4 regions of the Methylobacterium nigriterrae genome follow, and region 4 is predicted to be linked to each of the others. Evidence: predicted binding sites of a transcription regulator. Region 4 holds the regulator's gene; each other region holds the start of a gene.
The links. Region 4 encodes LexA, which represses DNA repair genes until DNA is damaged. Its sites were predicted from a motif close to TGTTCNNNNTGTGTTCNG; they were not measured.
Positions count from the first base shown of each region.

Region 1: a site for LexA is predicted at 5,435-5,452, ahead of WDW90_RS22490 (LexA family protein). Genes of this name have one in related genera too.
Region 2: a site for LexA is predicted at 1,043-1,060, ahead of WDW90_RS19550 (ImuA family protein). Genes of this name have one in related genera too.
Region 3: a site for LexA is predicted at 2,123-2,140, ahead of ssb (single-stranded DNA-binding protein). Genes of this name have one in related genera too.

Region 1 is NZ_JBAWTG010000053.1:7,569-14,945, reverse strand. It holds partial or broken gene WDW90_RS22525 (chromate transporter) at 263-804, shown strand; gene WDW90_RS22520 (calcium-binding protein) at 955-1,482, opposite strand; gene WDW90_RS22515 (hypothetical protein) at 2,499-2,726, opposite strand; gene WDW90_RS22510 (ribbon-helix-helix domain-containing protein) at 2,767-3,066, opposite strand; gene WDW90_RS22505 (nucleotide-binding protein) at 3,066-3,713, opposite strand; gene WDW90_RS22500 (transcriptional regulator) at 4,130-4,864, shown strand; gene WDW90_RS22495 (hypothetical protein) at 4,897-5,286, opposite strand; gene WDW90_RS22490 (LexA family protein) at 5,467-5,922, shown strand; partial or broken gene WDW90_RS22485 (Y-family DNA polymerase) at 5,919-6,371, shown strand; gene WDW90_RS22480 (hypothetical protein) at 6,640-7,149, opposite strand.
Region 2 is NZ_JBAWTG010000038.1:45,935-53,311, reverse strand. It holds gene WDW90_RS19555 (alcohol dehydrogenase catalytic domain-containing protein) at 1-936, shown strand, start outside; gene WDW90_RS19550 (ImuA family protein) at 1,163-1,873, shown strand; gene WDW90_RS19545 (Y-family DNA polymerase) at 1,863-3,323, shown strand; gene WDW90_RS19540 (error-prone DNA polymerase) at 3,320-6,688, shown strand; partial or broken gene WDW90_RS19535 (IS5/IS1182 family transposase) at 6,856-6,930, shown strand; tRNA gene WDW90_RS19530 (tRNA-Arg) at 7,333-7,377, opposite strand, start outside.
Region 3 is NZ_JBAWTG010000004.1:164,967-172,343, reverse strand. It holds gene WDW90_RS04810 (phosphodiester glycosidase family protein) at 1-59, opposite strand, end outside; gene WDW90_RS04805 (hypothetical protein) at 315-818, shown strand; gene WDW90_RS04800 (NADP-dependent oxidoreductase) at 1,061-2,077, shown strand; gene ssb (single-stranded DNA-binding protein) at 2,294-2,839, shown strand; gene WDW90_RS04790 (trna delta -isopentenylpyrophosphate transferase) at 3,143-3,820, shown strand; gene recD2 (SF1B family DNA helicase RecD2) at 3,861-6,086, shown strand; gene gyrA (DNA gyrase subunit A) at 6,341-7,377, shown strand, end outside.
Region 4 is NZ_JBAWTG010000008.1:7,878-15,254, forward strand. It holds gene WDW90_RS07070 (ComEC/Rec2 family competence protein) at 1-1,905, shown strand, start outside; gene lexA (transcriptional repressor LexA) at 1,899-2,627, opposite strand; gene WDW90_RS07080 (hypothetical protein) at 2,924-3,214, shown strand; gene WDW90_RS07085 (DUF4399 domain-containing protein) at 3,318-4,205, opposite strand; gene WDW90_RS07090 (SUMF1/EgtB/PvdO family nonheme iron enzyme) at 4,586-6,283, shown strand; gene WDW90_RS07095 (Crp/Fnr family transcriptional regulator) at 6,299-6,994, opposite strand; gene WDW90_RS07100 (ATP-binding protein) at 7,237-7,377, shown strand, end outside.

The DNA.
Region 1 (7,377 bases), on a different contig from region 4:
ATAGCTCACCAACGGTGCAGCGGAAATGCTCCTCTTCACAGTGCCACATAGGCGAGCTTGGTTCTGTGAACTTCGATGATCCGCGATGAAGGTCGATGAACGCTGGCGTACAATCATCCTACGCCACTAAGGAGCCGCGGGGCGCTTGCTTGTCGCGGCCGTGGCCGAGAAGCCGCCAGCGTCCGAGTGCCATCTCGGGCGCATCGACTCGCGCTCATGGACCCGAGGCTGCATCAGCTCGGTGTGTCGGTCTGCCAGCAGATTGTTCGTCGTCGGCTCCTTCGGGCAGCTCGGTGCCATCGTCCTCGGCGCCCTGGCTGGCCTCGTGCTCTGCCGGGTAGCCCCGCAGGCGCAGAGCGGGCACTTGGCCTTTCCGGTGTCGCGGCGGGCCGGTGCGGTGGCGTTGGTCGCGTTCGTGCTGCTGCTCGTCGTTCCGCAGGTGCTGGCCACCGGCCTACAGTCGCAGGCGCTGGCGCTCTTCGATGCCTTCTACTGCTCCGGCGCCCTCGTGTTCGGCGGTGGCCACGTGGTGCTGCCCCTGCTGCAGGCCGAGGTGGTCTCCCCAGGCTGGGTCAATCCCGGCACCTTCCTCGCCGGCTACGGCGCGGCTCAGGCGGCGCCCGGACCGCTGTTCACGTTCGCCGCCTACCTCGGTGCCGTGGTCGGCCAGCACCGCACGGAGTCACGGGCGCGGCCATCGCGCTCGTGGCGAGCTTCCTGCCGGGTGTGCTTCTGGTCTACGGCAGCCTGCCCAACTGGGATGCCTTCCGGACGCGCCCGCTCGCCCAGGCCGCCATGCGGGGCACCATGCTGCCTAAGTAGTCCAGGCTGTCTCCGCCTTTGAGACCCCTACGTGAAAAAGCTCGCCGAGAAAAACTCGGCGAGCCAGTACAAGGAGATTGCAATGCATGGCTACTAAATTTGGACACACATTATGCCGTTCTTTAATTACTCTTAGAAAAAACTAATATGTTCGAGAGGGTTGTCGCCCATGACATGAACATCATGGAAGACATTGGATGCTTCGCCAAGGTTCTTGTACGTAAGAAGCCAGCCGCCGTCTTGAGCGGAGACAGTGTATTCACCTGGATTTGGTGCATTGCCTGATCCACCATAGCTAAAGTTTCCCTGCAGCCAGATCGTATCATCGGAGTTAAAATCATTAATCTGGTCTGCTTGCCCGAAGAAATAATCTCCCGTATCGGTGGAATGAATGTAGAAATCGTCCGCTCCTTCGCCGCCAAAGAGCTGATCTGCTCCAGCGCCGCCGTAAATTTTATCGTGGCCGGCATCACCGTGAATTACGTCAACGCCGATACCGCCATAGAGTTTATCCTCTCCGTCTCCACCAAAGAGCTGGTCACTGCCGGCTCCTCCGTAGACAATGTCATTTCCGCCGCCTGCCTTAGCGAAATCGTTGCTAAGGCCATATTCGTCAAAAGACTTGAAGTCGGCGGCTTCTGATCCTACCCAATTAATCATAACAACTACTCCGTTTTCCGTTTGAGATAGCCCTCCTTGTCGTCGAAAGGTGGCTTACACTAGGCCGAAACGTACACGGGCTAGCAACTAATTTACCGGAACAATCTTGCCCGGCTCGACGACGAGATACCTTTCGCATGATTTTCAACCTCTGATCGTGCGATGCGTCACAGTTTTACTGTAAAATTCTGCATGCTACAAGTTTTCATACTAAATCATTATTTATAATTATTTCTCCACCCAAAATCATACTTCTTCATTTTCTGATCGGCTTGCCGCCTTCTGATCATCCGAAGTGATCCTGGAGCATCAGCCGTTACTCGCTGCTGTCTGGATGGGCGTGACACAGCCGACCTCTGCCCGCCTGCTCTCGCGGTTGGCTATAGGATCATCGGTCTGCATCTGTGCGCTAGGAAGGTTGGCCCGCTGACACGGGCGCTGTAGCGCTGCCTGATCGAGCGCTTACAGCAGGCAATCCCTAATTCTTATGAATTATTCAAATTTATACATCATAAAAAATCATAGTTTATAACATAAAATGAATGTAAATGCATTGATATTTCCGACAACAGGATCAATTCTTTTCCTACATAAGCCACATACTACATGGAGGGCGGGATGAGAAACTTGGCCATTTACGTGCTCTTGGTTGGATCAGCCGTTGGCTTGACGCTAGCTGACTCGAATGCCAAAGCGGGCCTGCATGATATAATCGCTGTTGCTAACTCGATTACCCTCGACTGTTGGTGGGCAGGGCATTGCTCGCCATAACATTCCGCCCGGCGTCACGCTGTGGGCTCAGTGACGGCGACTGCGTTTACATCGGCCTAACGGGGCCGCCGGCACGTGTCCGGCTTGGCTCTGACTGGAGCCCTGCGGCGGTCCAGGGCGCTGGGAAGCGCCGGGTGGCCGGTTCGGTCATCGTGAGGTCCGCCTTGGGAACGGCCCGGCGAGCGCGATGGTGAGGATTTCAGGCTCAAACATCGCCTGGCCTTAAGCTTGGCCGTTATCGCGGCCTATGCGGCAGACCGCCGTGCGGCGGCTCGTCCCGCCTCTGCCCGCCACGTATTCCGCTCGCGCTCAGCCGCAGCAAGCTGCGCCCGGAGGGCTTCGATCTCGGCGTGCAGCTCGCCGGCATCGACCGCCATCTCGATGCATTGTTCCTGCGTCTCGGCGAGCTGAAGCCGCAGCTCAGCGTTCTCGGCCACGAGCGCCAGGATGATGGGGTCGGAAGTGTCGCTCACGGGTTCATCCACGACGCGGTTACGTAAGCACGTAAGGGCGTCAGTCCTTAACTGCGGCGTCGAGGTAGACCATGAGGGCCCGCTCGATAACGTCTTGGTGGCTCAGGCCCCGGTCGAAGGCAAACCTGCGGAGTCGCTGGTATTGGCTCTCGGAGAGGCGGAGCGTGAGCGCCTTGGATTTGGGCTCTGGAGCCGTCATGGCGACCGGTACGACGGCCGGAGCAGGCGCCGGCTGTGTGGCGGGCTGAACTGCTGCAGGGCGCTGCTGCAGCGTCTCGGGCCGCGAGGCTCCTTTAGCTTGGATCAGGCCGTCAAGGGAAGGCATCGGCTTGCTGCTCATTACGCGACCTTCCTCATACCCTTGCTGGCGTCCTTACGTAGTTGCTCCATGACGTACTGAAGCACGTCCCTCACCTCGCGGCTGGAAGCAGTCTCAGGCTCCACCTCGGTGACCGTGCGCCCACTGATGGCTGCGGTTGGGAAGTCCGTGCGGTCGTGCATGACGGTCGGCGCCAGCTTTCCATGCTTGGCTAGCGCCATCACAGCCTGCATCTGGAGGCGCGTTCGGGGCTTGGCCTGGGTCAACACGAACAGGAAGGGGCAACCGGCTTCCTCGATGAGACCGAGCGTGTCGCCCACGGCATCGAGATCGTCGGGGGAGGGGCGGACTGGCACGATGGCGAGCGAGGCCCGCGCCAAGAGGGCACCCATCTCCGGGTGAACGCTCGGTGGGGTATCGACGAACAGGTACTCGATGCCAGCGGCTTCGAGCTTCGCCACGCCAGCCTCGAAGTCCACCAGATCGAACTTCACTAGCGCCGGCTCCTGCGCCTCACGCCGGTTCCACCAGCTGGTGAGCGAGCCTTGCGGGTCCGTGTCGAGGATGGCGGTCGGGCCATGAGCCTGCTGCGTCGCCACCGCGAGGCTGCGGATCAAGGTCGTCTTGCCGGCACCACCCTTCTGAGAGGCGGCTACAATGATGTGCATGCGTGCCTCGTTACGTAAGTACGTAAGGGGGCAGGTGCGCCAATGCGCACGTGCAGACGCATGTTCGGGGGAGGAAGTTAACGGGTCGTTAACCGTGCCGGCCGGTAGGGTCGCAGGTTGACCGGAATCGCTTGAGCGGCCACGGTTGCAAATTCGGCGCGAGGTACGCCGTGAGGAGATCACCGCCGCGACAGTGACCTAGAAAAAGCAACGGCCCCGAAGGCGCCAACCTTCGAGGCCGTGGACCGATCTCAGAGAGACCAGCGGGACACATTGCAATCCCGACAGTCTCACAGGGCCCCCCAGGGGTCAAGGCGGAACGCCAATTCTGCCAACGGTCTTGCTTTGCCTGTGGATGGGTGTGCCCCTGTGGCACCGCCCAGTGTTCTGCCGTGGCCCGACGAGGGCCAGGATCGATGCTGCATGAGGAACTGAGACAAGCTGTTGAAGCTGCGCCGCGTGACCGGCTGCCCGAGGTATCGGCGGCCGTGTGGAAGGCGTTCAGCGCGAACGCGTTGACCGAAGCGCAGGCCGAGGAGCTGTCGCTCGCCATCGAGGCCAGGAAGGCCACAGGAGCCTCACAGAAGCCCGCCAGTGGCTTCCAGCGTGTCAGGGCTACGTTCCCCGCTCGCAAACCTCAGCGCCCGCCAGAGCGCAGCGTAGCGATGGAGCGGCGACGGCGCTGGGCTGCAGCCGGACGGATGCCCCCCAAGCTTGCCTGCCAGTTCACACCAGGCGAACAAGCGGCGCTGGCCGTCGTCGCGGTCGAGGTCGCAAAGCGCGGGACCTGCACGTTGGCAATCGGCGCCATCGCGGCGCTCGCAGGCGTGAGCGAGACCACTGTTCGGCGGGCTCTCCGGCAGGCGAGGGCGCTGGCTCTCGTGAGCATTCGCGAGCGCCGGGTCTCAGCCTACCGCAACGACACAAACGTCGTCGCGATCATCAGCCGGGACTGGTCCTCCTGGCTGCAGCTCTCGGGGCAGGGTGGGTGCCAAAACCGAAAGGGCACGAATACCAATGATTTAGATAAGGGTCGTCAGCGGCCAGCGGAACCGGCGCAAAGGGCTACCGGAGGGCAGGGTCGGGCTCGCGCAGCGGCCTCGCGAGATTCGGGCACGGGTCCGTCGCGGAGGGTTCGAGGCATGTCATGAGGACATGTAGCTGTCCGTTCGAACGAACGCGCTCAGATCCGGGCCTGGGTGAGGAGAGCTATGACCTCAAGAAAGCCGATCATCGCTGCGACAGCGATCCGCAATCCTGCGGGAGCCTGTCGTTGATTGTCGTTGCAGGCGCCCGGCAGATCGCAGCGTGCGTAAGCCGCCTGCTGAAAGCCGACGAGCATGGCTCGGCGTGGTCCCTGCATCTCAGACAGCCGTTCCTGCGACATCAGGCCAGGTGACGAGGAACCGGGCGATGGGTCAACGCGGCGGGTTGATCCAGCACGTGAAAGCCAAACACCTGTAGCGGCGCCCTCAATCAGCGCCTCACCGGCTACCTTGCCGGGGTACAGGCGGAGATCATGGGCTTGCAGACCGGCTGACGAGGGAAGACAGCGGTCCGCCTGCTGCTGCATGGACTGCTCTTGTCAGTGACAGCGGAACAGCGTCTTCCGGCGCATTGGCCTCTAATTGGCACCTGACCTGTCCACGCTATCCACAGGTCTCCACAGGCTTGTCGAGCAGCCGCGTAGCGCCGGTTGAACTCTGATCCGGCCTCCCTCTTGTTCCCTATTCGTTCTAGGCTGGGGAGCGGGATGGACGTCTATCGTGTCGGCGAACTGGCAGCAGATGCTCATGGGCTCGTGCACGTGCCTATCATGGGGCAGAGCCTCTGCGCGGGCTTCCCGTCCCCGGCCGACGACTTCCTGGAGGGCGCGCTCGAGCTGCCGCGCTGGCTCGCGCCGAACCCGCCCGCCACCTTCGCCTGGAACATCGCGGGCGACTCCATGCGCGGCGCCGGCATCTTCGATCGCGACCTCGCCATCGTCGACCGCAGCCTCAAGGCCGGGCACGGCAGCGTCGTCGTGGCCGCGATCGACGGCGAGATGTCGATCAAGCGGCTTATCGTCGACGGCAACGTGACGCGGCTCTCCTTCGACAACCCGGACCTGCCGGCCTTCGCCGTCCAGGAGCTCACCGACGGCGAGATCTGGGGCGTGGTGCGCTTCTCGATCCGCTGGCACATCGCGCGTGCCGGGCTCGTGCGATGAGCCGCGCCATCGCCTTGATCGACGGCAACAGCTTCTACTGCTCCTGCGAGCGGGTGTTCGACCCGAAGCTCGCGGGCGTGCCCGTGATCGTGCTGAGCAATAACGACGGCTGCGCGGTGGCCCGCACGGCCGAGGCCAAGGCGCTCGGCATCCGCATGGGCGAGCCCTACTTCAAGATCCGCGACCTGTGCCGGTCCCAGGGCGTGCGCGTGTTCTCCTCGAACTACACGCTCTACGGCGACATGTCGGCCCGCACCAACGCGGTCTACCGAGACTTCTCTCCGCGGGTGGAGATCTACTCGATCGACGAGAGCTTCCTCGACCTCTCGGACGTGCGCGTGCGCGAGCGCCGCGAGCTCGCGCAGGATCTGCGCGCGACCGTGCGGGCCTGGACCGGCATCCCGACCTGCATCGGCATCGGCCCGACGAAGACGCTGGCCAATGCCGCCTTACCCTTTCCTTCAGAGGCCGCTCGCTGCTGGTCAAAGAGCAGGGATACCTCACGTGCGAGCATGGCGCGCAGTGCACGTTCGATGGCATTCTCACTAGGGCCAAGTAGCTCTGTCTGCAGCCGAATTCCTTAAGCCGCCCGCTCCAGCACGCGCTGAACCTGCACGGCCGACCAGGTGCCGCCGCGCTTGCCTCCGACCAAGGAAGCAGAAGAGGCTCTAGTCATACACGTCTCGCCATTCTGAGACGCGCCGCGTGGCTTCTACGCTAAGCCTTTCTCCGGCGGTCTATCAGAAGCCCAGGGGCAACACGGCCTCCCTCGCCGAAGGCCCTCTCAACTTCACTGCAAAAATCCGGAAGCTCCTGGGCGTCTAATCGAACAGCAGAGATCGCGTTTTGCTCTTGGAGCCTCATGGTTCGGTGGGCATCCTCTTCGTAAGACGTTCCAGGGGGATAGACCACCATTCGACCGCGCTTGAGGAAGTCGGCCCATCCGAGTTCCGCTGCAGTTAGCGCCCTCCGGATGTCTGCATCGGCAGCCCGGAGATCAGGGCAGACCGTGGGGACCGCCTGTGCGTAGTAAGCAGAGAATGCCGTATCAGTTGATTTCGTTAGTCCAGTCCCGAATGTCGTCGACATGCCAACGCCAGCCGCCACATCCTTCAAGGTGCAGCGGACGAGCGTCTCTGTGCGCCCCCGAGTAGTTCCCTCGAAGATGTCACCGTCGATTTTCCTGACGGTATAGGTCCAGCCATCAGGACTGCCCGTGCTGGCCATGCGTAGGACGTAACCGGCCGGCGTCTTTCGATGGCTGATGATCCGCGAGCTACAAGCCGAGCCGCCGCAAAATTCCATGAAATCGCGGCTGATCGAGGTAATATTGTCGGACTTGCGATTGTAGGAGCGGCACTGCGTCGGCGAAGCCCCAAAGCGCCCTATCAGAGCCTCAGGCGCGCCAGCCGTGTCACGGGCGTCCACGGGGCAGACAAGAGCGAGAGAGAATAC
Region 2 (7,377 bases), on a different contig from region 4:
GAGGCCTTGATCCGAGTCGAGGCGGTGGGGATCTGCGGCTCGGACATGCACGCCTACCACGGCCACGATTCGCGCCGGCCGGCGCCCCTGGTGCTCGGGCACGAGGCCGCCGGTCGGATTGTGGGAGGCCCGCGAGACGGCCGGCGCGTCACCATCAATCCGCTCGTGACCTGCGGCACCTGTGTCGCCTGCACGGCGGGGCGCTCCCATCTCTGCCCGGACCGCCAGATCCTCTCGATGCCGCCGCGGGCGGGGGCGTTTGCCGAGTATGTCTGCGCGCCCGAGAGCAATCTCGTCGAGATCCCCGAGGATCTGCCTATCGTGAAGGCCGCGCTCGCCGAGCCGCTCGCGGTCTCCTACCACGCCGTCAATCTGGGGGCGCGCCTCCTCTGCCGCCCCCTCTCCGGTGCGGATTGCGCCGTCCTCGGCGGCGGTGCGATCGGCCTCGGCGCCGCACTCGTGCTGGCGATGCAGGGCGCTCGGACCGTCAGCCTTGCCGAACCGAATCCTGAGCGGCGCGCCACGATCGCGAGGGCGGCGTCAGGCGTCCGCTGCTACGGCCCGGACGAAGTTGGGCGGCCCGTGGAGGGCAGCGCGGACCTGATCGTCGATGCCGTCGGAAGCCGGGCGACGCGCGCGGCGGCGAGCCGCCTCACCCGGCCGGGCGGCGTGATCGTGCATGTCGGCTTGCTGCCGGGCGACGAGGGCCTGGATATCCGCAAGCTCACCTTGCAGGAGATCGTCGTGTCCGGTTCGTACTGCTACACGGGGCAGGAGTTCCGCGACATCGTTGGGATCATCGCGGCGGGGCGCCTCGGCGCCCTCGACTGGGCGGAGGAGCGGGCCCTGGCCGACGGGGTTGCGGCCTTCGCGGCCATCGACGCGAACACGACCGCATCGCCGAAGATCGTGCTTCGACCCCACGGCGCCCCTTGATAGCCGCGGTCGTCGCGTAGCGGATAGGGCTGCGCCAACGCTGTCCACGCCCTAAACGGCTATGATGTCAGCGATGGGTTGACTCCTCGCACAAGCAAAGCTGCTATAGAACAAATAGGGAACAAAACCTGTGCAGCAGCCTCTTACCCTGCCCGCGTTGCGCCGCGCCATCATGGCTTTGGAGCCTGGCGCCGTCACCTCCGCGAGGATGCCGTTCGAGACCGGTATGCCTGAACTCGACGCGTGGCTTGGAGGCGGTCTGGTTCGTGGCGTCCTGCACGAGATCTATGCCAGTCACGTGCGCCACCCCGCTGCGGCGACTGGCTTCGCTCTGGGCTTGGCGCTCCGGGCCTCGGACCGGCGTCCGCTCGTCTGGATACACCAGGATCGGGTCGAGGCGCGGGTGGGAGGGCTCTACGGCGATGGGCTCGCTGAGTTCGGGCTCGATCCATCGCGTCTCGTCGTGGTGCGGACGCGGGACCCGACCGGAGCCTTGAGGGCCGTGGACGAGGCCGCGCGCTGCACGGGCCTAGGCGCGGCTCTCGTTGAGATCTGGGGCGAACCGAGGATCCTCGATCTCAAGGCAAGCCAGCGGCTGACGCTGGCCGCGCGCGCCTCGGGCGTGACGCTCCTCATGATCCGGCTCGACGCCAGCCCCTGTCCGAGCGCGGCGGCGACCCGCTGGAGGGTCGCGACCGCGGCCTCGATCCCCTTCGAAGCGAAGGCGCCCGGCCGTCCCACTTTCGCTGCCGCCCTGCTGCGTCACCGGGCGGGGCTCAATCCGCGCACTTGGCACCTGGAATGGGACCGTGACAGCCTGTCCTTCTCAAGCGCCGACACACCCGCAGCCGCGCCGCTACCTCGCCCTGTGGTTTCCCTTCCTGTCGTCGGACCGGATCCGGCCGAGGACGATGCGCGATGGCGGCGTGTCGGCTGAGCCCCTCGTCCTCGTCGAGCAGGCCGGGGGCGCCTCGCGGCTCGCGGCCGTCAATCGACAGGCCATGGACCTCGGTCTGCGTCGGGGCCAGACGCTCGCCGATGCCCGCGCTTGCATCCCCGATCTCCAGGCGTTCGATCACGATCCTGCGGCGGATGCGGCGCTGCTCGGCCGCATGGCCGCGTCCTGCGAGCGATGGACGCCTCTCGTCGCCCTCGATCCGCCGGACGGGCTCATCCTCGACGTGACCGGCTGCGATCACCTTGCCGGCGGCGAGGCGGCGCTGCGCGGGGAGAGCCTGGATCGCTTCCGCCGAGCCGGCTTCGCGACACGCGCCACCATCGCCGGCACACCGGATGCCGCGCGCGCCCTCGCTCGGTTCGGCCGCGCTGCGGTGGTGCCGCCGGGGGGCGAGGCAGCCGCTATCCGGCCTCTGCCGGTCGTGGCGCTCGGGCTTCCGGCGGATACCGGAGCGGCGCTGTCGCTGGCCGGCCTGAAGCGCCTCGGCGACCTCGCCGACCTGCCGAGCCTGCCTCTGGCGGCTCGATTCGGCGAGGATTTGGCAACGCGGCTGCGGCGGGTTCAGGGCCGGGAAGACCGCCGCATCACGCCGCTGCGGCCTCGTCCCGCCTGCTGGGCGGATCAAGTCTTCGCCGAGCCCATCGCTCATCGGCCCGCGGTCGAGTTGGCGCTGCAATGGCTGGCCAGCGCGATCACGCGGCAGCTCGAAGCCGCCGGCGAGGGCGGCCGTGCGTTCGAGGCTAGCTTCTTCCGCAGCGACGGTGCGGTGCGGCGGATCGGGGTTCGGACGGGCCGGCCGCAACGCGATGCCGCGACGGTCCTGCGCCTCCTGCGCGAGCGGCTCGACGCGCTCACCGATCCCCTCGATCCCGGTTACGGCTTCGACCGCGTCCGGCTCATCGTCCCTGCCGCTGAGCCGCTCAACCTGCTTCAGCCGCGCCTCGACGGAGGGACGGACTCGGATGACACGGTCTCCGATCTCGTTGACCGGCTCGTGGCGCGCTTGGGCTCCGCTCGCGTGCTCCGCTTCGCCGCGGCAGACACACATGATCCGCTGCGCAGTTCCAGGCTCGTGCCGGCGGCGGATGCACCGGCGCGCCCTATGCCCTGGCCCGTACCGGAGCCGTGCGAGCCTCCGGCGCGGCCGCTTTACCTCTTCGATCCGCCGCAAGTCATCGAAACCCTCGCCGAAGTGCCCGACGGGCCGCCCCTGCGCTTCCGCTGGCAGAGCGTTCTTCACACGATCGTCCATTCCGAGGGTCCCGAGCGCATCGCCCCGGAATGGTGGCGCGAGGCGGGCGACGCGCCGACGCGGGACTATTATCGGGTCGAGGATGCGCAAGGGCACCGCTTCTGGCTCTTCCGCGCCGGGCTCTACGGCCGCGAGAGCGGGCGCCCGCGCTGGTACCTGCACGGTCTGTTCCCGTGAGGGACGCCGTCCCGCCCTATGCGGAGCTTGCGGCCGCGACGAACTTCTCCTTCCTGCGCGGCGCCTCGCACCCGCGGGACATGGTGCTGACCGCCCTCCTGCTCGGCCAGACTGGGATCGGGATCGCCGACCGCAACACCGTCTCTGGCGTAGTGCGGGCCCACAGCGCCCTCAGGGAATTGCGGGCGGAGGGCGCGCCGCCGCCTGGGACAATCCGCGAAGGGTCGGGACCCGGCGAGGTCGCTCGAATCCCGCATCCCGCAACGGCCGGCGATCCAGCCGCGCGGGAGGCGCTCAGGCGTCGCGCGGAAGCGTTCACCCTTGTCGTCGGCGCGCGGCTCGTCTTCGCCGACGGGACACCGGACATCGTCGCCTATCCCACAGACCGCGCCGGCTGGGGGCGTCTGTGCCGCCTCCTCACTCTTGGCAACCGCCGCGCCGGGAAGGGCGCCTGTATCCTTCGCCGCGACGACCTTCTCACGGACCCGGGCGGGCTCCTGCTCGTCGCCCTGCCCGAGCGGCGCCTCGACGGGGTTCCCGCCACTCTCGCGCAGCTCGCGGAGGCCGCGCCCGGCGCCGTCTGGCTCGCCGCGGCCCTGCACCGCCGCGGTGACGATCTCAGGCGGCTCGCCCGGCTCAAGGCCCTGGCGCGCGGCGCGCGCGTTCCGTTGCTGGCCGTCAACGACGCGCTCTACCACGAGCCCGGTGCCAGCGACCTCCAAGACGTCCTCGTTTGCATCCGGGAGGGCGTGACAATCGACGCGGCCGGCCGCTGTCTCGAGGCCAATGCCGAGCGGCACCTCAAGCCCCCGCGGGAGATGGCGCGCCTGTTCCGGGAGGCGCCCGAGGCGCTCGCGGAGACACAGAACCTCATCGCCCGCATCGGATTCACCCTGGCCGAGCTGCGCTACGACTATCCCGATGAGACGGTCCCGCCGGGCTGGAGCGCGCAAGCGTGGCTGGAGGAGCAGACTTGGCGGCGCGGCGCCATCCGCTATCCCGACGGCATTCCCGAGAAGATCGAGGCGCTCCTGCGGGAGGAACTCGCCCTCATCGCCAAGCTCGACTACGCCCGCTACTTCCTGACGATCCTCGACATCGTGCGGGTCGCCGAGGACAAGGGCATCCTCTGTCAGGGGCGGGGCTCGGCGGCCAATTCCGCCGTCTGCTACGCGCTCGGCATCACCGCCGTCGACCCGAACGAGCACGACCTCCTGTTCGCGCGCTTCATCTCGGAGGAGCGGCGCGAGCCGCCCGACATCGACGTCGATTTCGAGCATGAGCGGCGCGAGGAGATCATCCAGCACATCTACTCCCGCTACGGCCGGCACCGGGCCGGCATCGCGGCGACCGTGATCCATTACCGGCCGCGCAGCGCCATGCGCGAGGTCGGCAAGGCGCTCGGCCTGACCGAGGACGTCACCGCCCGCCTCGCCTCGACCCAGTGGGGGAGCTGGGGCTCGCAGATCCGGAACGCGCATGTCCGCCAGGCGGGGCTCGATCCGGACAACCCCTTGATCGCCCGCGCGCTGAGCCTCGCCCGGCGCCTCATCGGCTTCCCGCGCCACCTCTCGCAGCATGTCGGCGGCTTCGTGCTGACGCGCGGGCGCCTCGACGAGACCGTGCCCATCGGCAATGCCGCCATGGCGGAGCGCACCTTCATCGAGTGGGACAAGGATGACATCGACGAGCTCGGCCTGATGAAGGTCGACGTGCTGGCGCTCGGGATGCTGACCTGCATCCGCAAGGCCTTCGACCTGATGCGCGCGCACGGGCTCGGCGATCACGACCTCGCCGGCATCCCGCAAGGGGACAAGGCCGTCTACTCCATGCTGCAGAAGGGGGATTCGGTCGGCGTCTTCCAGGTCGAGAGCCGGGCGCAGATCAACATGCTGCCGCGGCTCAAGCCGGAGACGTTCTACGACCTCGTCGTGCAGGTGGCGATCGTGCGGCCGGGCCCGATCCAGGGCGACATGGTGCATCCCTATCTGCGCCGCCGGGCCAAGCTGGAAGAGGTCTCCTTCCCGTCCCCAGCTCCGGGAAAGGGAGATCCTGACGAACTCCACAAGGTGCTCGAAAAAACCCTCGGCGTGCCCCTGTTCCAGGAGCAGGCGATGCGGCTCGCCATGGTCGCGGCCGAGTTCACGGACGTGGAGGCGAATCGGCTCCGCCGGGCCATGGCGACCTTCCGCAATGTCGGCACCATCGAGACCTTCGAGACGCTGATGGTCGAGCGCATGGTGGCGCGGGGTTACCAGCGGGATTTCGCGCAGGCCTGCTTCGAGCAGATCAAAGGCTTCGGTTCCTATGGATTTCCGGAGAGCCACGCGGCCTCCTTCGCCAAGCTCGTCTACATCTCAGCCTGGCTAAAATGCCATCACCCGGCGGCGTTCGCCTGCGCGCTCCTGAACGCGCAGCCCATGGGCTTCTACGCGCCCGCGCAGATCGTACGGGACGCGGCCGAGCACGGGGTCGAGATCCGCCCGGTCGACGTCAACCACAGCTTTCACGACAACGCGCTGGAGCGCGACGGCGGCGGGGATTTCGCTCTGCGCCTCGGCTTCCGCCAGATCGAGGGTCTCGGCGAGGCGGATGGCCTGCGCCTCGCCGCGGCGCGCGGCGCTCCGTTCGGCGACGTCGAGGATCTTGCCGCCCGCACGCGCCTTCCAAGGCGCGCCCTGGAACAGCTCGCCGCGGCAGACGCGTTCCGGTCCCTGGGGCTTGATCGGCGCGCTGGCCTTTGGGCCGTGCGCCGCTTGGCCGACGGACCGCCCCTGCCCCTGTTCGCCGCGGCGGCGGCGCGCGAACTCGGACCGGAACCAGATGTGCAGCTGCCCGAGATGCCCCTCGGCGCCCATGTGGCGGCCGACTTCCGGGCCCTGCGGCTCTCGCTCAAGGCCCACCCGCTGGCGATCCTGAGGCCAGTCTTCCGGGCCGAGCGGGTGGCGACCTGCGCCGAGGCGGCGGCCCGCCCCGACGGCGCCTTCTGCCGCAACGCCGGCATCGTCCTGGTGCGCCAGCGCCCCGGCGCGGGCAAAGCCATCTTCATCACCCTTGAGGACGAGACCGGCATCACCAACGTGATCCTGTGGGCGCGCACTTTCGAGCGATTCCGCCGCCAGGTCATGGGCGCCCGGCTCCTCCTCGTCGAGGGACGGGTGCAGAAGAGCCGTGAAGGCGTGACGCACCTCCTGGCCGAACGCCTGTTTGATCGCAGCAATGAACTGACACGGCTGTCGGAAGACCACGAACTCGCCGTCCAACGCACGCGCGCGGATGAGTTCACCCACCCCCAGCAACCGCGCGGCCTGCATGGACATCCCCGCACCATGCGTATCCTGCCGAGATCTAGGGATTTCCACTGAAGCTGCGACTTTACATGAAAGCGGTGAGTTCGCAGTTCAGAGGTCTGAGCCGAACCCGGGCGTTGCGGAAGCTGCGTGGAGTGCACCCTGTCTGTCCGGTCAAAACGGGGTGCGGTTCACTGCGGTTTCGTGTTTCAGGGCCACCGTTTTGCAGCAGGGAGGTGGCGATGGCAGACCTGTTCCGGCTCTCGGATGAACAATGGGCGGTGATCGAGCCGTTCATGCCCCGCAGACAGCCTGGAGCCGGGCTTCACGCGCGACGTGTCGTGGGTAGGCCATTTCGGGACCAGCAACCTGCCGATCGCGCTCGCAAGACCTGAGGACTGGAGCGTGCCAAGCTGCTCATCCTGCGCAGTTACGAAGCGTCCTGAGCGGCGGGCCATTCGCGGAAGCAATCGAACGGCAGTCGTCCCAGACCTGGCGTATGAGGGTCATGCATAATCCGAGTGTCAGGAGCAGTTCGGAACATCGAGAAAAGGTCTTGGAGCAGGCGCATAAGTACCTGAGTCACACCACATCTTGCTTCGTGTGCCGCAGCCGACGCGAGAACGGCGCCAAGCACGACACAGGCGCGACCAACGGTGCGCGAAGCACCGATAGCACTGTCGCCACCCCAGCTAAGCTGTTCAGATCACGAAGAAAAGTGGCGCGCCCGAAAGGATTCGAACCTCTGACCCCCAGATTCGTAG
Region 3 (7,377 bases), on a different contig from region 4:
GCCCGGGCAGGCGCCGGCTCGGCCGCCGCCCGCTGCCCGAGCCCCGGGACCGCGAGCATCGCGAGGAGCAGAGCCTGGGCGGGGCGTAACATCATCGTGAGATCCTGAGCCTCGATCCGGCCGGTTCAGGCGGCGCGGGCCGGCTTCCTCGCCTGAAATTGCGACGCTTTTCAAGCGGCGCGGGCCGCGCGCGGGCATTTCGGGGCGGGTCGGGGCCGTGCGCGGTAGCGGGCGTGGCGAGGCGGCACCTGAACCGTTTCGGAGACCTGAGCGTTTTTCGGGTGTTGGGGGCGTCGGTCTGTCGGAGAATTGAGATGAAGCGGGTCATTCTGGCCTCGGCCCTGATGGCCGGGGCCTTGGCCATGCTGCCGGCGACGGCGGATGCGCGCGGCTTCGGCGGGGGCGGGTTCCGCGGTGGCGGTTTCGGCGGCGGTGGTGGCTTCCGCGGCGGCTTCGGCGGCGGCGGATTCCGCGGCGGCTTCGGCGGCGCCGGCTTCCGGGGCGGGGTCGGCGGCTGGCGCGGCGGCGGCTTCGGGTGGCGCGGCGCGGGCTGGCGGGGCGCGGGCTGGCGGGGCGGCTGGGGCGGCTACGGCTGGCGGCGCGGTTACGGCTACGGCCTCGGCGGCCTCGGCCTCGGGGTCGGGCTCGGCCTCGCCACGGCGGGTCTCTACGGCGGCTACGGCTACCCGGGCTGGGGCTACGGCTACGGCTACGCCCCGGTCGGCTACGGCTACGGCTACGGCGGCTGCTACGTCGTCCCGCGGGTCCGCTGGACGCCCTGGGGCTATCGCCGGGTGTTCGTCGAGCGCTGCTACTGAGGGAGCGGCGGTCCGGATCAGGGCGGCGCGAGCCGCCCTCTTCTCGCGGCGCTCGAGATCCGCGCCGCGTCTCGTCCAGAGCCGCACCGGCATCGTCGCGAACGGGCGCTCAGGCGCGACCGGATCGGGCTCGCGGATCGGGCTCGTGATTGAGATCGGGGAGCGCCGCCCCATCTGCCGGCTCGTCCCGCAAGCCTGGCCCAGCAAGCCCCGCCCAGCAAGGCCCGCCACGGAGTCCGACCATGGCCGAGATCAACCGCCGCATCGTCCTCGCCGCGCGCCCGCACGGCGAGCCGAACCCGTCGCATTTCCGCCTGGAGGAGGGGCGGGTGCCGGCTCCGCGCGAGGGCGAGGTCCTGCTGCGCACCCGCTGGCTCTCCCTCGACCCGTACATGCGCGGGCGCATGAGCGCGGCGAAGTCCTACGCCGAGCCGGTCGGTATCGGCGAGGTGATGACGGGCGAGGTGGTGGCGGAGGTCACGGCCTCGAACAACCCGGCCTATCAGGTGGGCGACCTCGTCACCGCCTTCTCGGGCTGGCAGGATTACGCGGTCTCGGCGGGCAAGGCCCTGCGCCGGGTCGACCCTGCGCTGGCGCCGCCGACGACGGCGCTCGGCGTGCTCGGGATGCCGGGCATGACCGCGTATACCGGGCTCCTCACCATCGGGCAGCCGAAGCCGGGCGAGACCGTGGTGGTGGCCGCCGCCGCGGGGCCGGTCGGATCGCTCGTCGGCCAGATCGCGAGGATCAGGGGCGCGCGGGCGGTCGGCATCGCCGGGGGCCCCGAGAAATGCGCCTACCTCCGGGACGAGCTCGGCTTCGACGCCGCCGTCGACCATCGCGGCGAGGACCTGCCCGGCGCCCTGGCGGCGGCCTGCCCGAACGGGATCGACGTCTATTTCGAGAATGTCGGCGGGGCCGTCTTCGAGGCGGTGCTGCCGCTCCTCAACGACTTCGCGCGCGTGCCGGTCTGCGGGCTCGTGGCCGGCTACAACGCGACCGAGCTGCCGCCGGGGCCCGACCGCACGCCCGTCCTGATGCGCGCGATCCTGACGCGGCGCCTGCACCTGCAGGGCTTCATCGTCTGGGACTTCGCCGATCAGGCCGCCGCCTTCGGGCGCGAGGTCGGCGCCTGGCTCAAGGCGGGACGCGTGACGTACCGCGAGGACATCGTCGAGGGGCTGGAGAACGCGCCCGAGGCCTTCATCGGGATGCTGCAGGGGCGCAACTTCGGCAAGCTCGTCGTCCGGGTCGCGTGAGCGGCAGGGATCCGGGCGGGGCCTGCGCGGCGCTTGCGGCCCGACTAGAACAAAGATAGAACAATGACGGAATCCGGCATGTGTTCTCCCCTCATGTGTTTTCGGGGGACATGCGCGGCCGGCGGATTGCCGGCCGGCTGCCCCGAGCCCAGAACATCGGGATGGGCGCACGCGTTCGGATGACGGCCCTGTGAGATCGGCAGCAAGGAGAGAGCGATGGCGGGCAGCGTGAACAAGGTGATCCTGGTGGGCAATCTCGGGCGCGATCCCGAGACGCGCCGCCTCGCCTCGGGCGACCCCGTGGTGAACCTGCGCCTCGCGACGTCGGAATCCTGGAAGGACAAGATGTCGGGCGAGCGCAAGGAGAAGACCGAGTGGCACTCGGTCGTGATCTACAACGAGAACCTCGCCCGCGTGGCGGAGCAGTACCTGCGCAAGGGCTCGAAGGTCTACGTCGAGGGCCAGCTCCAGACGCGCAAGTGGACGGACAATTCGGGCGTCGAGAAGTACACGACCGAGGTGGTGCTGCAGCGCTTCCGCGGCGAGCTGACGATCCTCGACGGGCGTGGCGGCGGCTCCGAGATGGGCGCCGACGACGAGGGCGGCGGCCAGATCAGCCGCGGCGGCGACTTCGGCGGTGGCGGCTCGCGGGGCGGCGATTACGGCGGCGGCCGCTCCGGCGGCGAGCGGCGCCCGGCTTCCTCCGGCGGCGGCGGCGGCTCGAAGCCGAATTACGACCTCGACGACGACATCCCGTTCTAGAGCATTTTTCGCCGAGGTGGCCGCCGGTTCGGCGATCAGAAAGCGCGCCAGATCAATGGCTTGGAGCATTCTCCGTGATCCGGGAGTCACGGAGAATGCTCCGGGAGCGCGATCCACGCCCCCCACTCGTCCGGGCGAGACCGAGACGAATTCGGCGGACCGGGCGAGAGGGCGCCTCGATCTCCCCGCCTCGCCCATTGGCCGCCCCGGATCACGCCCTTGGCCGAGCGCCCTTGCAACCCTTGCGGGCAACCGAACACTCACTACATATCGTAACTAGAACAAACAGCGAACGGAGACGTCATGCGGACCGCCGACAAGCAGATCGCCGACATCCTCGTGCGCTACGGCGAACCCTTCGCGGGCAATGTCTGGCGCGTGCAGGGCACGGCCGTGATCTACCACAAGACGCTCGAGCGCATCGCCGCGCAGGCCGGCATCGTGTTCGAGCCGCCGACCATCATCCGGGCGGAGCGCGACGAGGCCGTGATCCTGGTGAGCGGGCGCCTGCCCGGCGCGAAGCCCGGGACCGAGCGGGTCGAGTGGTCGCTCGGCGAGGCGCTCGTCAACGTGAACTACCGGGTCTCCGGCAAGCAGGCGGCCTACGTCTACGCCATGGCCGAGAAGCGGGGGAAGGACCGGGTCATCCTCAAGCTGATCGAGCTGCACGGGCTTGTCTATTCCGAGGAGGAGGCCGACGAGTTCCGCCAGGGCCACTTGGCCGCGATCCACGCGGTCGACGAGGACTTCGAGGCGTCCGATCCCTTCGACGAGGTGACGGAGGCCGAGGGCGACCTGAAGCGGCGCATCGACGAGGCGTCCAGCGTCAACGCCGTCACCGACCTGATGCTCGACACCGAGACGCAATCCACCCTCAACCGCATGCCGCCCGGCACCCGCGACGAGGTGCGCGACTACGCCAAGGCCCGCCTCGTGGCGCTCGGCTGGCCCGGCCGGAAGGGCCGCAGCCGCGCCGCGTGAAGCGGATGCAGATACGCCCTGAGGTGGTATCGTGAACCGCATGGTTCGGCCTCAGGATCTCGGGCGTGACGGTGGCGCGGGCGCGCCCGCGGAGGTCCTGGCCGGCACGGTCGAGCGCGTGACCTTCCACAATGCCGAGACCGGCTTCTGCGTGCTGAAGGTCGGTGTGCGGGGCAGGCGCGACCTCGTCCCCCTGGTCGGCCACGCCCCCGCGATCGGGGCGGGCGAGTGGATCACCGCCACCGGCCACTGGGTCTCGGACCGCGCCCACGGGCTGCAGTTCAAGGCGCTCTCCCTGAAGGCGACGCCGCCGACCGGCGTCGAGGGCATCGAGCGCTACCTCGCGAGCGGGCAGATGCGGGGCATCGGGCCCGCCATGGCCAAGGCCATCGTCGAGCTGTTCGGGGAGGGCACCTTCGAGATCATCGAGGCCGAGCCCGAGCGCCTCACCGAGGTGCCCGGGATCGGCCGCAAGCGCGCCGAGCGGATCGTGCGCGGCTGGGCCGAGCAGAAGGCCGTGCGGGAGATCATGATCTTCCTGCACGCCCACGGGGTCGGCACGGCGCGCGCCGTGCGCATCTTCCGCACCTACGGCCACGAATCGGTCGCGGTGATGACCGAGGACCCTTACCGGCTCGCCCGCGACATCCGGGGCATCGGCTTCCGCACGGCGGATGCCATCGCGATGCGGCTCGGCCTCGAGAAGCACGCGCCCCAGCGCCTCGCCGCCGGCATCTCCTTCGCCCTTCAGACAGCCATGGACGAGGGCCATTGCGGGCTGCCGGCCGGGCAGCTGACGCGGCTCGCCGTCAAGCTCCTCGAGGTCGATGCCGACGCGGTGCGCCTCGCGGTGGCGGGCGCCCTGCGCTCGGGCGAGGAGGTGATCGCCGACGATCTCGACGGCGAGCCGTGCCTGTTCCTCCGAGGGTTGCACGGGGCCGAGCGCAGCATCGCGGAGCGGCTGCTGACCCGCGCGGCGGGCAAGCCGAGCTGGGGCGGGATCGACCTCGACCGGGCGCTGCCCTGGGTCGAGGCGCGCACCGGCAAGACCCTCTCGCCCTCGCAAGGCGAGGCGGTGCGGCTGGTGCTCGCCTCCAAGCTCGCGGTCGTCACCGGCGGTCCCGGCGTCGGCAAGACCTCGACCCTCGACTCGATCCTGCGCATCCTCACCGCCAAGGACGTGCGTGTGCTGCTGGCCGCGCCCACGGGCCGGGCGGCCAAGCGCATGAGCGAGCAGACCGGGCTCGAGGCCAGGACCATCCACCGGCTGCTGGAGGTCGACCCGCGCAACGGCGGCTTCGCCCGCAACGCCGAGAACCCGCTCGCCTGCGACTTCCTCGTCATCGACGAGACCTCGATGGTCGACGTGCCGCTGATGAACGCGCTCCTCAAGGCGGTGCCGGAGGCGGCCTCGCTTCTCCTCGTCGGCGACGTCGACCAGCTTCCCTCGGTGGGCCCGGGGCAGGTGCTCGCCGACATCATCGCCTCGGGGCGCATTCCGGTGGCGCGCCTGACGGAGGTGTTCCGGCAGGCGGCCGAGAGCCGGATCGTGGTCAATGCCCACCGCATCAACCGCGGGGAGATGCCGGAATGGCCCCGCCGGGGCGAGGCGAGCGACTTCTACTGCGTCGAGATCGACGATCCCGAGGAGGGCGTCGCCAAGCTCGTCGAAGTGGTGACGCGGCGCATCCCCGCGCGCTTCGGCCTCGACCCGGCGCGCGAGGTCCAGGTGCTGACGCCGATGCTCCGGGGCTCGCTCGGGTCGCGCAACCTGAACCACGAATTGCAGCAGGTTCTGAACCCCGACCCGCCCGCGCAGGTCGAGCGCTTCGGCTGGCGCTTCGCCCCCGGCGACCGGGTGATGGAGACGCAGAACGATTACGACCGCGAGGTCTTCAACGGCGATCTCGGCCGGGTGACGGGCATCGACGCGGAGGAGGGAACGCTGCGCGTCGACTTCGAGGGCCGCGCGGTCGAGTACCCCTTCGCCGAGCTCGACACGCTGGTCCCGGCCTTCGCCACCACGATTCACAAGAGCCAGGGCTCGGAATACCCGGCCGTCGTCATTCCCGTGACCACCCAGCACTGGACGATGCTCGCCCGCAACCTCCTCTACACGGGGGTGACGCGCGGACGTCGGCTCGTGGTGCTGGTCGGCCAGCGCAAGGCCATCGCGATGGCCGTGCGGGCCACCCGGGCGCGGGCCCGCTTCACCAAGCTGAGGGCGTGGCTCGAGGCGGGGGAGGGGGACCTGCGGCTGGGGTGACCGGCCTTCCCGTCTCTCCCGCAGATCTCGGCCCTGCCCGGGAACGGGCTTGCTCGCCCGGATCGGCCGGGCCCGATCCGGGTCGGCGGGGGAGCCCCACGCGCCTTGCGCGCGGGCTCCATGATGATTAATTAACCACCTGATATCATTCGTATTCCCGAAGGCCCGGAAGCGCCGGGACGCGGGTCCTCCCGCGAGGCGCCGCGGCACTGGCAGGCGGCCCCGATCCGGGGTTCGCGAGACGGAAGAAGATCTTGGCAGACAACACCGATCAGGGTGCCGGCGCCCGCCCGCCCGCCACCGACATCAAGCCCGTTTCCATCACCGACGAGATGCGCCGCTCCTACCTCGATTACGCCATGAGCGTGATCGTGAGCCGGGCGCTGCCCGACGCGCGCGACGGCTTGAAGCCGGTGCACCGGCGCATCCTGTTCTCGGCCTACGAATCGGGTCACCTGCCCGAGCGCAAATACGTGAAGTCGGCCCGCATCGTCGGCGACGTGATCGGTCTCTACCACCCGCACGGCGACCAATCGATCTACGACGCCCTCGTGCGCATGGCGCAGGACTTCTCGATGCGCCTCATGCTCATCGACGGGCAGGGCAATTTCGGCTCGGTCGACGGCGACCCGCCGGCGGCCATGCGCTACACCGAGTCGCGGCTCGCCAAGCCCGCCACCGCGCTCCTGACGGACATCGACAAGAACACCGTCGACTTCGGCCCGAACTACGACGAGTCGCGCGAGGAGCCGACGGTCCTGCCGGCCCGCTTCCCGAACCTGCTCGTCAACGGCGCGGGCGGCATCGCGGTCGGCATGGCGACCAACATCCCGCCGCACAATCTCGGCGAGCTGATCGACGCCTGCGTGGCGCTGGTCGACGATCCGGGCATCACGGTCGAGGGTCTCAACGAGATCGTCCCGGGCCCCGACTTCCCGACGGGCGGCCTCATCCTCGGGCGGGCCGGCACGCGCCAGGCCTACTCCACGGGCCGCGGCTCCATCATCATGCGGGCGAAGTCGCACGTCGAGGAGCTGCGCAAGGAGCGCGAGGCGCTGATCTTCACCGAGATCCCCTATCAGGTGAACAAGGCGACGCTGATCGAGAAGATCGCCGAGCTCGTGAAGGAGAAGCGCGTCGAGGGCATCTCGGACCTGCGCGACGAATCCGACCGCGACGGCATGCGCATCGTGGTCGAGCTGAAGCGCGACGCGATGGCGGACGTGGTGCTCAACCAGCTCTACCGCTACACGCCGCTGCAGACCTCGTTCGGCTGCAACATGGTGGCGCT
Region 4 (7,377 bases):
GTCCTCGCGCGCACCACCATCGCGCCACTGAGCGGTTTCATCGAAGCGCTCGACGAGCGCGACGCAGGCGCGCGTCTCATCATCCGTGTTGCCACCATCGGCACCCTCTCTGAGCAAGCCAAGCCGACCCGAGTCCGGGTGTCGTATCGCCAGGCACAAGCCCTCAAGCCGGGCGATTTCATCGCCGCAACGGCGCGCCTGCTGCCACCGCCTGAGGCCGCGCGCCCCGGCGGCTACGATTTCGCCCGAGACGCCTACTTTCGCGGAATCGGCGCCGTGGGCTCGCTGACGGGCAAGATCGAGGTTCGGCCACCACCGGGGCCGGTGCCGCTCGGGCTTCGAGCGGCGGCCACGATCGACGACGCGCGCAACGCCCTGACCCGACGCATCACCGACGCCAACGGCGGCCAGGCCGGGGCCGTGGCCGCGGCGCTCGTCACCGGCAAGCGCGGCCTGATCACGCAGGAGACGAATGATATCCTGCGGACGGCCGGGATCTATCATGTCGTGTCGATATCTGGGCTGCACATGGTTCTGGCGGCTGGCGTCGTGTTCTGGTTTGTGCGAGCCATTCTCGCCCTGGTTCCGATCCTAGCCCTCCGTCTGCCGATCAAGAAGATCGCCGCCGGCTTCGCAATGGTCGGGGTGACCGCCTACTGCGCCTTTTCCGGTTGGGATATCGCCGCCGAGCGGTCACTGATCATGACCTTGATCATGCTCGGAGCGATCCTGGTCGACAGGCCAGCGCTCAGCATGCGCAATCTCGCACTCGCGGCAATCGTGGCCCTGGCGCGCGAGCCGGAGGGCTTGCTCGGACCAAGCTTCCAGATGTCGTTCGGCGCCGTCGCCGGCCTGATTGCCTGCTCGCGCTGGCTCGATGGGCGCCTGTTCCGGCGGGAGGGTGCCGGAGCGATCGGCCGAGCCATCGCCGTTGTGGCGTCCGCCGTGGTGGGTACGCTGCTCACCACGCTTGTCGCGCAGATCGCGACGGCTCCCTTCGCGACGTATCACTTCCAGACGATCCAGCCCTTTGGCCTGGTGGGCAATGCACTCACGCTGCCGCTCGTGTCGCTCGCCGTCATGCCCGCCGCCGTGATCGGCATCCTCGCCTATCCCCTCGCGCTCGATCAGCCGGTGTGGTGGCTGATGGGGCTCGCCGTGCGCGGCATGCTGTCGATCTCGACCTGGATCGGCGGTTTCGGTCAAGCCAACTTGGTGGTGCCCGCTTTCGGTACGGGTGCCATGGCGCTTCTCGCCGCCGGCCTCTTGCTGGCGACCCTGCCGGTCTCTCGATTGCGCTGGCTTGCTGTGCTCCCGGTAATGATCGGACTGGGCTTCGCCGCAAGTCCACAACGCTTCGATATCTTCATCGACCGCGACGGGAGCGGCGCGGCCGTCCGGGACCGCTCGGGACGCCTTGTCGTCCTCGGCCGACCCCCACCGTTTGTTCTGGAACAATGGTTGAAGGCCGATGGCGACGCCCGCAAGCCGGACGATTTGGCGCGAGGCGAATCCTGCGATCGACTCGGGTGTACGAGACGGACGGCCGACGGCCGACAGGTCGCATGGCTGCGGGACAAGCGCGGTTTCCCGGAAGACTGCGCCCGCGCCGACATCCTGATCACGACCCGAACGGCGCCGGCGGCCTGTGCTGCCAGCCTCGTGATCGACAGGGCCTATCTCGAACGCTTCGGGGCCACTGCGATCCGCTTCACCGCGAGCGGCCCAATCATCTCCCATGCGAGGCCGGCGAACGCATCGCTGCCATGGCGCTCCGGTCACCGGACAGGTCTCGAACAGAAGGCGTCCGTTCAGCTCAGGCTAACCAAGTCGCCCAGTCGACAAGCGGAGGATCCTGACGAGGCGGATGCAAGTACCGACAACCGCCCCGAAACCGTTCAGTAGCGCCGGACGAGACTCACAAGCCGACCTTGGATTTGAACGCGGTCCGGACCGAGGACACGCGTCTCGTAAGCCGGGTTGGCCGCCTCCAGCGCAATCGACGAGCCGCGTCGCCGAAGACGCTTCAAGGTCGCCTCCTCATCGTCGATCAGGGCCACGATGATGTCGCCCGTGTTCGCCGTATCCTGCTTGCGGATCACCACGAGATCGCCGTCCAGGATCCCGGCCTCGATCATCGAGTCGCCGCGGACTTCGAGAGCATAGTGCTCGCCGCCTGCCAGGAAGTCGGGCGACATCGTGATGGAGTGGCTCTGGTTCTGAATTGCCGAGATCGGCGTGCCCGCCGCGATGCGGCCCATCACCGGGATCGTCATGGCGCGACCGTTCTCGTCCGTCGCCTGCGTCATGGGGGTCTTGACGGACGGAATCTTCGCCCGACCACCCTCGACCACGCTCGGCGTGAATCGGCGAACCTCGCCGTTGCCGGCGCCGGCATTCGCACCTGAGAGACTCTCGGGCATCCGGATGACCTCGATCGCTCGCGCGCGATTGGGCAGGCGCCGGAGGAATCCCCGCTCCTCCAAAGCCGTGATCAGTCGATGGATGCCGGATTTCGACTTCAGATCGAGCGCGTCCTTCATCTCATCGAAGGAGGGGGGTACGCCGCTTTCCCGCATGCGCTGCTGGATGAAACGGAGCAGATCCAGCTGTTTACGCGTCAGCATTCCGCAGACTCATCGCTCAAGACGAGCGCCGGCATCGACGCTCGCGGAAACAAACCGCGAACACGTTAAACGTTCCACAAGTGTTCTGCAAGGGTTCGCCGTGGTGGAGGTGTCATCACCTCACGGTGCCCCTGCGCCGATACTCCGACCCGTCGATGGTCCGCCGAAACGTGATGCCAAGTCGTGCATGGGCACGGAGCCTTTAAAGAGCGCTATAGCCCCGCGGCCTAAGTGCTGCAGCGTGTCGCTCGGCAGCCGCATCCTGCTTCGAAGCAGAGAAATTCCCGTAAAAGAGTGTGATCAAGATCACATTCGGGATTTTGGTGGAAGCATACGATGATTTGAGAGCACGTTCAGCCTCTCGCATCGATGCAAGAACTTCGGCGTTCATCGTTCGAAATCAGGAGCATTATATGATCAAATTCGGCATGATTGCGGTTGCACTGACGATCGCTACGACGCTCATATGGCTGGCCTTGATGCCGCAGCCTTCTGTGCCTCAGGGCAGGGCGTCTGCAGGGATCGACATTCAGGAACTGACACGGCACACGCAAGCCACCACCAACTCGGCCTACGATGCCTTCTGATGGCCATCTGGCCGCGTTCGATCTTCAGCGAGGAAGGAGCAACCCAAGCTCAAAGGCTGGCCGCTGTTGCGCACAACGATGCCCGCGGGCGACCTTGGACAGACTATCGCCCGCGTGCGTGCCGCGCGCGTGGGCGCCGCCCGCTCTTGGTGACCAGCACCTTTATCGGCTCGGACATAATCGGCGGATTGTGCGGCACGTGGTCGGTATCCGCTAGCACGAGTTGGAGCGTGTGGGTGCCGAGCGGGAGCGTCACCTGAGCTTCGGTCTGCCCGAGCCCGAAATGCAAATGATTGAAATCATTCGGAATGCGTTCATCCGGCGAGCGCAGAGGCGCGTCGATCAGCAGATGGTGATGGCCGGTGTTCGCCTTGTCGAAGCCCGCTGGCGCCACGCCCATTCCGACGAGGCCGAACCGGATCGTTGTCTTGCGCGAGACCACTGCGCCGTTGTGAGGCTGCACGAAATAGACACGTGCTCCAGGGGGCGATGATCTCCGCACCGTCGGGGCCGCCGCTGCGGCCGCGCCCGCCGGCGCCTCGACGACCCGGACTTTCACGACGTCCGAGGCGACGGGCGGGTTGTGCGGGATATGATCCTTGTCGGCCAGCAGCAATTGCAGCGTGTGCTCGCCGGGCGGCAGGTCGATCTCCGCCTCGGTCTGGCCGGCTCCGAAATGCAGGTGATTGAAGTCGTTCGGAATCGGCCTGTCGACCGGCGGCATCGCAACGTCGATCAGCAGATGGTGGTGGCCCGAGTTGATGCGGTCCGATCCAGCCGGCGCCACGCCCATGTTCCGTAGCCCGAATCGAATCATCGCCTTGCGGGGCAGGACCGCGCCATCCTTGATGTCGATGAAATAGACGGCCGCGCCGGGCGCCGCCGGCGTCGGCCCGGCCTTGGTCTCCTGCGCGACGGCCGCTCCGGTGATCAGGAGCAGCGGAGCCGCGAGGCCGCAGCACCGGTGGACCCATCCCGATGACGCTCCCATCACATTCCTCCCGCTGCCAAGCATAGCATTGCGAAATGCCAATAGGCGCACGTTCCGTGGCCGCACGCCGAGCCGGAAAAAAGGCGTAGGACCCTCTAAAAAGAGCAATCTCCATACCCAAAAAGTTGTAATTACTGGCGATGGGCGCGTACCCAGAATACCAATACCCGTCGAACAGGCTACCGTAGCTCTATGCCCGGCGATTCGTCACGTTAGAATCGGTGGTCTCGGTGAGATGGATGATCCTCAGGCCGCCCCCGATGATAGGATTGATGTCCAAGAGATTTTGCCCTACGGCCGCCAGAAAATCCGACGCTCGGAGCGACGGTCGAGGCGCGCGCGACGCGACGGTTCGTCCTGCGGCTCGGAGAGCCCGGACCATGCTTGTCCGGTTGGCGTTGATCGCCGTCACCCTGCTGCTCGCCGACTTGGCTTCCGCGCAGGGAACCACGGGCACGGCACGGCGGTTCGCCCTGCTCATCGCGAACGTCCGTTATCCAGACGCCAATGTTCCACTGCCGACGGTGGGCAAGGACGCGCGATCCCTTGCCGATGAATTGCGGCGCAATGATTTCGACGTGGAGTTGCGCGAGAACCTGACGCGGGAGGATGCACAGAGCGCACTGGATGCCTTCTACGCAAAGATCAATGCTGGATCGGCGGCGCTCTTCTATTTCGGCGGCTTCGGGATCCAGGTCGGGCGCCAGAGCTACCTCCTCCCGGTCAATGCGCAGATCTGGTCGGAGACCGAGACGCGCCGCGACAGCATCAACCTCGATACCGTGCTCACGGAGATGAATCGCCGTGGCGCCCAGGTGAAGATCGCGATCGTCGACGCTGCCCGATCGAATCCTTACGAGCGCCGTTTCCGTGCCTCGTCCGCGGGTCTTGCGCCCGTCGATGCACCCGAGGGAACCCTCGTCCTCCTCGCAGCGCCTCCCGGCAAGGTGGTGCGGGACGGAAGCGGAGACCTGAGCCTCTTCATGGGTGAGTTGCTCAAGGAACTGCGCACGCCCAACCTCACGGCGGAAGAGGCCTTCGCCCATACGCGGATGGGCGTTTCGCGTGCGTCGAACGCTGAGCAGGTCCCCTGGGTGGCATCCTCCCTCATGGAGGAGTTCCATTTTTCCAAGCCGACCGCCGCTGGCATCCCGTCATCACCCGGCCCGGTGGTGCGGGCGCCCGACGATGCCGCGCAGCCGCGCACCGGGCGCCAGCGCGCTCCCGCCGCAGCACCCGCCCAGCAATCATCGGCCTCTCCAATCGTGGCTCCGAGTCCGCCGCCGACACCGCCCGCACCGGCGCAGCCGCAACTGGCCGCGCTGCCGCCACCGGCACCCGTTCCTCCGGCCGCTTCGCAGACGGGGCAGTCTTTTCGGGACTGTGGCGACTGTCCCGAGATGGTTGTGCTGCCCGCGGGCTCCTTCGAGATGGGGTCCAGCGCGGCGCCCTTCGAACGCCCGGTCCACCGCGTCACCATCGCGAAGCCCTTCGCGATCGCGCGCTACGAGACGACAGTCGACGAGTGGAATCGCTGTGTCGAGAGCGGCGCCTGCAAGTTCCGGCCGCCAGAGGCTGGTCCCGGTTCGGGCAACAAGCCCGTGACGAACGTCAGTTGGTACGATGCCAAGGATTATGCCGGCTGGCTCTCTGCCAAGACCCATCAGACCTACCGCCTGCCGACCGAGGCGGAATGGGAATATGCAGCCCATGGCGGAACGGGATCAGCCTTTGCCTGGGGACCGCAGGTCGGCGTTGCGAAGGCGAATTGCCGAGACTGCCGTCCGGGCACCAGCCCCCAGATCCTCGAAGCCGGGCATTTCCCACCGAATGGATACGGACTGTTCGACCTCGCCGGGAATGCCGCGGAATGGGTCGAGGATTGCTGGAACGACGATTACCGCGGAGCTCCCCAGGACGGAAAGGCATGGATGCGCGGCAATTGCAGTCAGCGGGTGCTGCGCGGCGGGTCCTTCGACAGCGCGGCGAGCTACGTCAAACCCTCGGCGCGCTTCCGGTACGATGCGGATGTGCGGTATTACGCCAACGGCTTTCGCGTCGTCCGGACCACGCCGTGACGCCCAGGGCCGGTGTCACCAGCGAGCGTCGACACCGTCGGAATGGCCCGCATGGCGGGACAGCGCCTCCTTGTCCCGCAGCAGGATGCAGCCGCGCTTGAGGTCGAGATGTCCGGCTTTCCGCCATGCCTGAAGCTGCCGGTTCACGCTCTCGCGGGTACTGCCGACATAGGCGCCGAGTTGTTCCTGCGAGATCTGGATCTCGCTGCCGAAATCCTCGGCGAGGACGGTGAGGCGCCGCGCCAAGCGGGTCGCGAGGGGAAGCACGGTCATCTCGTTCATCTGGCCTGCGATGTAGCGGACGCGGGCACAGAGCAACTCGATCAGCTTGATGGCGATGGCCGGTTCGCGGGCGAGATAGGCGAGGACATCCGATCGGCGCAGGACGAAAAGCTCGGTCGCCTCCACCGCGACAGCGTCCGCCGTGCGCGGCCGGCCGTCGAGAAGCGCTACCTCCCCGAAGAGGTCGCCCGATCCGAGCGTGTTGAGCAGGACGCGCTTGCCAGAGGCCGTACCGGTCTCGATCAGCACCTCGCCGCGGCGGATGCCGTAGAGTGCGTCGCCCGGATCGTTCTCGCGGAACAGGACTTCGCCTGCACGCAGGGTCCGGGTCGTGCACATCGCCGCGAGCGCGTCGATCACGTTGGGCCCAAGATCGGAGAACAGCGGATTGAGCCGGAGAAGGACGCTGAAATCGGAGACTTTGGTCATCATTGACCTCGACGGCAGTCCAGGCCCGACCTGTCAAGTCGCCTCGAACGGTCGGCCTCGGCACCTGCGGGCCCGCGTCACGGACGAGCACGGTGCGAGACCCGGCGAGCCGTTGCGGCGAAGCCCGCACGGCCTGCTTAGAAGTGCGCCCACGGTCCCTCATTCACGAATGTTATATCGTCGGTCTCCGGGTAAGCCGACATTCCCAAATCGAGACCGGCGCGCTGGTTGCCGAAAGATCGGTGTCGGGCTTCTCGGTCAACGGAGGGCATGATGGGGGGGCGTGCGTCGGATGGAGAACGGCGCCGTCACAGGGCGCCTCCATGAACTTGCGAGCCCGTATCGCTAAGCACGTCCTGCTCAAACCGTCCTGGCGCGGCAGC